Regions from separate parts of the Caproiciproducens sp. NJN-50 genome, predicted to be linked through region 2. Evidence: predicted binding sites of a transcription regulator. Region 2 holds the regulator's gene; each other region holds the start of a gene.
The links. The regulator HrcA, encoded in region 2, represses chaperone genes, less so after heat shock. The targets are predictions, from matches to a motif close to TGTTAGCACTCNNNNNNNNNGAGTGCTAACA.

Region 1 (2,265 bases), 780 kb from region 2:
TCGGCGTCGATGCCCTGGAGGTTGAAACTGCGGCTGAAGGCGCTGTACCTTCTTTCGCGGCGGACATAGTTCTTCTGGCCGCCGCCGGATTCTTCCTTGTGCTCGGCGGTCAGCTGCAGCCTGTCGCCGTCGACGGAGAGCTTGATGTCCTCTTTTTTGAATCCCGGCAAGTCGGCCTTCAGCACAAACTTGTCATTTTCCTCCAGAATGTCGGTTCTGCAGGGAGCGGACTCCGCTCCGAATTCACCGAAAAAGCTGCTGTTCAGCATCCGGTCGAATGTGTCAAAGATGCTGCCGGACCTGCTTTCAAATGGAACCAAATCGAACATACTGAAAACCTCCTTTAAATTGAATCAGAGTCATATTTTGAAAGTCCTGCGCGAAGGGCGCGCTGACGGAGCCTTGCAAAGGAATACTTTTCGTATTATTGAATCTCAATTTTACGGGAAGAGGGCTTCGTTTCTACGATTTTCGGCAAATCGAGGGTCAATACGCCGTCCTGATAGCTTGCGCTGATCTTTCCGGTGTCGATGCCCTGAATGTCGAAGCTGCGGGCTAAGGAACCGTATTTCCTCTCCCTGCGCACAAAATTCTCTCCGCTGCCGTTCGCTTCTTCCCTGCGCTCGGCGGAAAGGGTCAGCACATCGCCGTCGATGCCGATCTTGATGTCTTCCTTCCGGAAGCCGGGCATGTCGGCCATCAGCACGAACTTGTCTCCCTGGTCGAGGATATCCGCGCGGCAGGGAGCACAGTCGGCGTCCGGGCTGCCGAAAAATCCGTTGTTCATCACCCGGTCGAAGTAGTCGAAGATCCCGCCGGATCTGTTATCAAAAGGAACCAAGTCAAACATAGAAAAAACCTCCTGTTTTTTTAGTGATTCATCTGCCGTTATGATGAGCCGGCTATTTTACTTCAATTCTTTTTTCCTGCGGTTTTGCCTGGACCAGTTTCGGCAGTTCCAATTCCAGCACGCCGTTTTGGTAGCTTGCGTTGATCCGGCCAGGGTCGATGCCGCTGATATCGAAGCTCCGGCTGAACGCCCCATATCTTCTTTCCCTGCGAAGATAATTCTTTTTATTTTCGTTTCCTTCTTCTTTATGTTCCGCGCTCAGGACCAGCCGGTCGCCCTCCACGCTGATGTTGATTTCCTGCTTTTGAAATCCGGGCAGATCCGCTTTCAGAACATATCGATCGCCTTTGTCAAGGATATCGGTCCGAAAGGAATGAAAAGAGTCCATACCGTTCCAGAAACTTTCGCCCATCATGCGGTCGAATTCATCAAACAAACTGCTTTCGCTGTGTCTAAAAGGAATCAAATCAAACATACTCGAAACCTCCGTTTCCGTTTGATCTATCGGGAATTCTTTGTTTTCCCTTTCAACAACTACAGTATATCTGCCATATATGAATAATTTTTGAAATAATCTTTGAATTATTATGAATTTTAGCACTCTAATGAAAAGAGTGCTAAAACTTTATAAAAAGAACGGGGCCGCCCGGATCCGGGCGGCCCCGCGGCCGTTCGATTATTCCATCTCCTCCAGCCCTTCATACTGAAGATTGTAATACCTTGCGTAGATCCCGTCCGCGCGCAGCAGAGAATCGTGTGTGCCGCTCTCCAGAATGCCGTCGTCGCCGATGACGACGATCTCGTTGGCATTCCGTATGGTGGACAGCCGGTGCGCGATTACGACGGTGGTGCGGTCCCGGCTGAGCAGGTCGAGCGACGCCTGAATCCGGCGCTCACTTTCGTTGTCCAGGGCGCTGGTGGCTTCGTCCAGAATCAGGATCTTCGGGTTTTTCAGAAAGACGCGGGCGATGGAGATGCGCTGCTTCTGACCGCCGGAAAGACGCGCGCCGCGCTCTCCGACATAAGTGTTGTAGCCGTCCTCCAGACCCATGATGAAATCGTGGATGTTGGCGTTGCGCGCGGCCTCGACGATCTCCTCGTCCGACGCGTCCGGCCTGCCGTAGGCGATATTGTCGCGGATGCTGCCGGAAAACAGGTAAACGTCCTGCTGCACGATGCCGATCGCGTTCCGGAGAGATTCCAGGCGGATTTTCCGCACGTCGATTCCGTCGATCGAAACGCTTCCGCCGGTCACGTCGTAAAAGCGGGGGAGAAGGGAACAGAGCGTCGTTTTGCCTCCGCCGGAGGGGCCGACCAGCGCAATGGTCTGCCCTGCGTCGATTTTCAGATCAATATGGTTCAGGACCTGTTCGGACTCGTTGTAGCTGAACGAAACGTCCCGGTATTCAATGTTT
Region 2 (2,265 bases):
TTTCCCCTTCCGCGTTCGGGATGACGACCGGCTTGCCGCCCTCAATCACCGCAACGCAGGAATTGGTGGTGCCCAGATCGATGCCTATTGTTTTTGACATATTGATTAACCTCCAATACGTATCATTCAATAAAAATTATAATATATGAAAAAGGTTAGTTGGCCACCTGCACCATCGCATGCCGGATCACCCGGCCGCCAATCTGATACCCTTTTTGAAACACCTTGACCACCGAATTTTCTCCGCTTTTCGGGTCTTCCACATGGGAAATCGCGTTGTGCAGCTCCGGGTCGAAAGGCTCCCCTTCCTTCCCCATCTCCTTGACGCCCAGCTTGTCAAGGGCCGACTGCATTTGCTTCTGCACCAGCTCGACGCCCCTGCGCATATCCTCCGCGGTGCATTCTTTCTGCTCCAGCGCGCGGTCCAGGCTGTCCGCCACTGTCAGGATCTCCTGCACGGCGGCCGCGGTGGCGTCGTTATAAAGGGAAGCCTTCTCCCGCGCCGTGCGCTTGCGGTAGTTATCGTACTCCGCGGCCGTGCGGAGAAGCAGATCCTTCTGCTTTTCCACCTGCCGGTTCGCTTCCTCCAGCTTGCGCTGCAGTTCCGCTTCGGCATTTGCGGCAGCATCTTCCTTCGTCTCTTCCCGCGGCGCCGCCTGTTCCGAAGACTTCTCTTTCTCCGGGGTCGGTTCCTCCGCAGCCTCCGGTCCCTTTTCCAGGTCTTCGGCCTGTGTTTTCTCTTTCTTCTCTTTTTCCTCCAAAACTGGCGCCCCTTTCTTTATTCCAAGTCCATCAATTCCGTCAGCATTCTGCCGACCGAACCGGAGAGATATTCAATGCTGGACATGATCCTGCCGTAATTCATCCTCATCGGCCCGATGATGGCGATGGCCCCCGCGTCCCTGCCCCCGACGCTGTACCGGGAGACGATGACACTGGAATCGCGCAGCTCCGGGCGCCGGCTCTCTTCTCCGAGGATGACCCGGACGTTGTCCTTCGGCTGCGACAGCAGCCTGCAAAGGTCGTCGGGCCGGGAGAGGAAGTCCATGATGCGGCGCAGCTCCTCCTGCCCGAACTCCGGATAAAACAGAAGGTTGATTTCGCCGTTCAGGCAGATCTCCGACTGCATGGATTCCTGAGCCGCGTCCGCGACCGCCATCAGGGCGGAACTGATCATCATCGCCATATCGCCCATCGAGGCCGCCAGAGACTGGATATACGCCGGCGTGATGCTGGAAACCGGAATGCCGATCAGCTTTTCGTTCAGCATGCGGAAAAAGACCCGCAGGATTTCCGGCGTGATATCAAAATCGCAGTGAAACACACGGCTTTTCATCGTCCCGGCGGAAGTCATCAGGATCACCATTGCCGTGCGCCGGCTGGTCTGCACCAGCTGCACGGCGCGGATGACCGCGGATTCGCCGCTCGGCGTGGTCGAAACCGCCGCGAACTTCGTCATGGAAGCGAGCACCTTCGCGACGCCGTCCAGCAGCTTTTCCGGGTCATAGGCGCTCGGAAGGATCAGGCTGTCGATATACCGCTTTTCGTCGCCCGTCATGCCGGGCCGCTTCATCAGCCGGTCGATATAGACCCGGTACCCCTTTTCGGTCGGGACGCGCCCGGCGGAGGTGTGCGGCTGCTCAAGAAGCCCAAGTTCGCTCAGGTCGCTCATCTCATTCCGGACCGTCGCGGAAGAGACGTTGAAGTCAAGGGTCTCGCACAGGGACTTGGAACCCACGGGCTCTCCGGTCAGAATATACAAATCAATCACTGCGGCGAGTATTTTCTGCTGTCTCGGGGTCAGTTCCAATCCCTTTCCCTCCCGTTTCTCCGCTTTTAGCACTCCTCACTTTAGAGTGCTAACGTTCTGTAAATAGAGTACCATTAGTTTATCCCATTGTCAATATGTTAATTGTAAACTAATTATGAAATTCTGCGCCGCGGCTCAGGAATTTCCGGAACCGTAGCGCCGAAACCCTCTTTGTGCCGGCATTCCCGGAAGCTTTTATCGCCAAACCGGAGCCTTGCGGACGCAAAAGGCGTCCCGGCCGGCCCAAAGGGAGCAGCGTCACGCCGCAAACAGGTTCAGACTGTAAAAAATGGTTGAATTTTGAAGAAATCTGGATTATACTGATAGCAAGGCACAATAAAAAGTGCAAAGCGGGGACCGGGCGCGCCAACGCCCCGCCCCCTGCATATGGAGCGCACTCTCCATACACAACGGAATAACCGCGCAATGCTGGAAATATTATACTCCTTCCGTCT
Region 3 (2,265 bases), 1.2 Mb from region 2:
AAAAAAACTCCGGAGTTTGAAATTTCGGAAGCAGAGAAGAAAGATTCGGCATACCGGCTGCATCAGACGCTGGTGAAGCTGATTCGGGAAAATCAGATCAACGAAGCGGAAAATCTGCTGTTCGAACGGATGGATTCACGCGACCGGCGGTATCTGGAGATGGCCGTCGACTTCTATTCGAGGCTGAACGCGCTCGACGACGACACGCTGGAGCGCTGCGGCTTTTCACGCGGGGAGATCGGCGACGGCCTGAAAGAAGCCGCCGGCCGGTTCGGGATTCCGCTGTCCGACCTGTTTCAGTCGGCGCCGGGGGAGGAACCCTGATGCGCTATGTCCTGATCGTCAATCCCGCCGCGGGCAAACAGAACGCGGCTGAGACCGTCCTTCCGGCGGTCCGGCGCTTTTTTATGGCGCAGGAACTGAATCCCGCCTGTTACCTGACGCGGGAGCCGGGAGAGGCGATCCGGCTGACCGAAAGGGAAGCGGAAAAAGGGGACCCGGTCAGAATTTACGCCTTTGGCGGAGACGGGACGCTCGGTGAAATCGCCCAGGGCGCCGCGGGGAAAAAGAATGTGGAGATCGGAATTTTTCCCTGCGGGTCCGGCAATGATTATATTAAAATTTTCGGCGCGATGGAAGATTTCCTCTCCCCCGAACGGCAGCTTGCGGGGGTTTCGCGGCCAGTCGACCTGATCCGCACGGGGCTTGGGCTCTCGATCAACCTGTGCTCCGTGGGCATGGACGCGATGGTGGCTTTGTATATGGAGCGCATCAAGCGCCTTCCGCTTGTCAGCGGTCCCGCCGCTTACGATCTGGCGCTTCTGAGGGTCCTCCTCGGCCGGATCGGGGACAACCTGCGCGTCAGGATCGACGATTCCGAAACCTTTGAAGGGTGCTTCGTTTTCGCCCTGGCCGCCAGCGGGCAGTACTACGGAGGGGGATACCGGGGCGCGCCGCAGGCGGTCCCGGACGACGGCCTGCTGGACTTTATCCTGATCCGGAAGCCGCCGCTTTATCAGATCCCGAGGCTTGTCGGCCTGTACAAGGCGGGGCGGCATATCGGGGCGAAGGAATTCGAAGAAATCCTGACCTTCCGCCGCGGGAAAAAAATGGAGATCGTCGCGGAGAAACCCGTCGCTTCCAACCGGGACGGAGACGTCGCTTTGATCAAGGCCGCCCGTTTCCAAATTCTTCCCGGAGCCGCACGGTTTATCGTTCCGGAGAATGGGACGGAAGGAATTTGTAAATAATTTGTGAAATCCTGCTTTTTCTCAAAAAACCTCTTGATTTTTAGTGGGGAAGCAGATAAAATAATCTTAGCACTCAAGGTTAATGAGTGCTAAATGCAATAATGATTAAGGAGGACATATTATGACTGTAAAACCTTTGTTGGACAGAGTGCTCATTAAAATGGAAGAAGCGGAGGAAACCACGAAGAGCGGCATTATCCTGGCCGGCTCCGCGAAAGAAAAGCCTCAGATCGCTGACGTCGTCGAGGTCGGCCCGGGCGGACTGGTGGACGGCAAGGAGGTCACCATGTACGTGAAAAAGGGCGACCGTGTCATCTGCAGCAAATACGCCGGGACGGAAGTCAAGCTGGACGGTACGGACTATACTCTGGTCCGCCAGAACGATATTCTCGCGGTCGTGGAATGAAAAAACTGCCCATGCCTTAACAAATATTAAAATTTGGAGGAATCAGATTTATGGCAAAACAGATTATCTACGGCGAGGAAGCCAGAAAAGCGCTGCTGAACGGCGTAAATCAGCTTGCCGATACGGTTAAGATTACCCTTGGCCCCAAGGGCCGCAATGTTGTTCTCGACAAAAAGTTCGGCGCTCCGCTCATCACCAACGACGGCGTGACGATCGCGAAGGAAATCGAACTGGACGACGCGTTTGAAAACATGGGCGCGCAGCTTGTCAAGGAAGTTGCCACCAAGACAAACGACGTGGCCGGCGACGGCACCACGACCGCCACTTTGCTCGCGCAGGCGCTGATCCGCGAAGGCATGAAGAACGTCACGGCGGGTGCGAACCCGATGGCGATCCGCAACGGCATCCAGGACGCCGTCGATGTCGCGGTGGATGCGCTGAAGAAGAACTCCAAGAAAGTTTCCGGCCCGGACGACATTGCGCGCGTTGCGGCGATTTCCGCATCAAGTGAGTTTATCGGCAAACTGATTTCCGAAGCGATGGCGAAGGTCACTTCCGACGGCGTCATCACCGTTGAGGAATCCAAAACGGCGGAGACTTACTCCGAGG

Region 1: EQM14_RS11780 (Hsp20/alpha crystallin family protein) is a predicted target of HrcA. The motif match lies at 1,443-1,473, and genes of this name have one in related genera.
Region 3: EQM14_RS09495 (co-chaperone GroES) is a predicted target of HrcA. The motif match lies at 1,315-1,345, and genes of this name have one in related genera.

What each region holds. Positions count from the first base shown of each region.
Region 1 is NZ_CP035283.1:2,439,092-2,441,356, reverse strand. It holds gene EQM14_RS11790 (Hsp20/alpha crystallin family protein) at 1-329, opposite strand, end outside; gene EQM14_RS11785 (Hsp20/alpha crystallin family protein) at 425-850, opposite strand; gene EQM14_RS11780 (Hsp20/alpha crystallin family protein) at 903-1,325, opposite strand; gene EQM14_RS11775 (ABC transporter ATP-binding protein) at 1,527-2,265, opposite strand, start outside.
Region 2 is NZ_CP035283.1:3,216,886-3,219,150, forward strand. It holds gene dnaK (molecular chaperone DnaK) at 1-100, opposite strand, end outside; gene EQM14_RS15710 (nucleotide exchange factor GrpE) at 156-761, opposite strand; gene hrcA (heat-inducible transcriptional repressor HrcA) at 779-1,810, opposite strand.
Region 3 is NZ_CP035283.1:1,977,397-1,979,661, reverse strand. It holds gene EQM14_RS09505 (DUF6483 family protein) at 1-324, shown strand, start outside; gene EQM14_RS09500 (diacylglycerol/lipid kinase family protein) at 324-1,250, shown strand; gene EQM14_RS09495 (co-chaperone GroES) at 1,372-1,656, shown strand; gene groL (chaperonin GroEL) at 1,707-2,265, shown strand, end outside.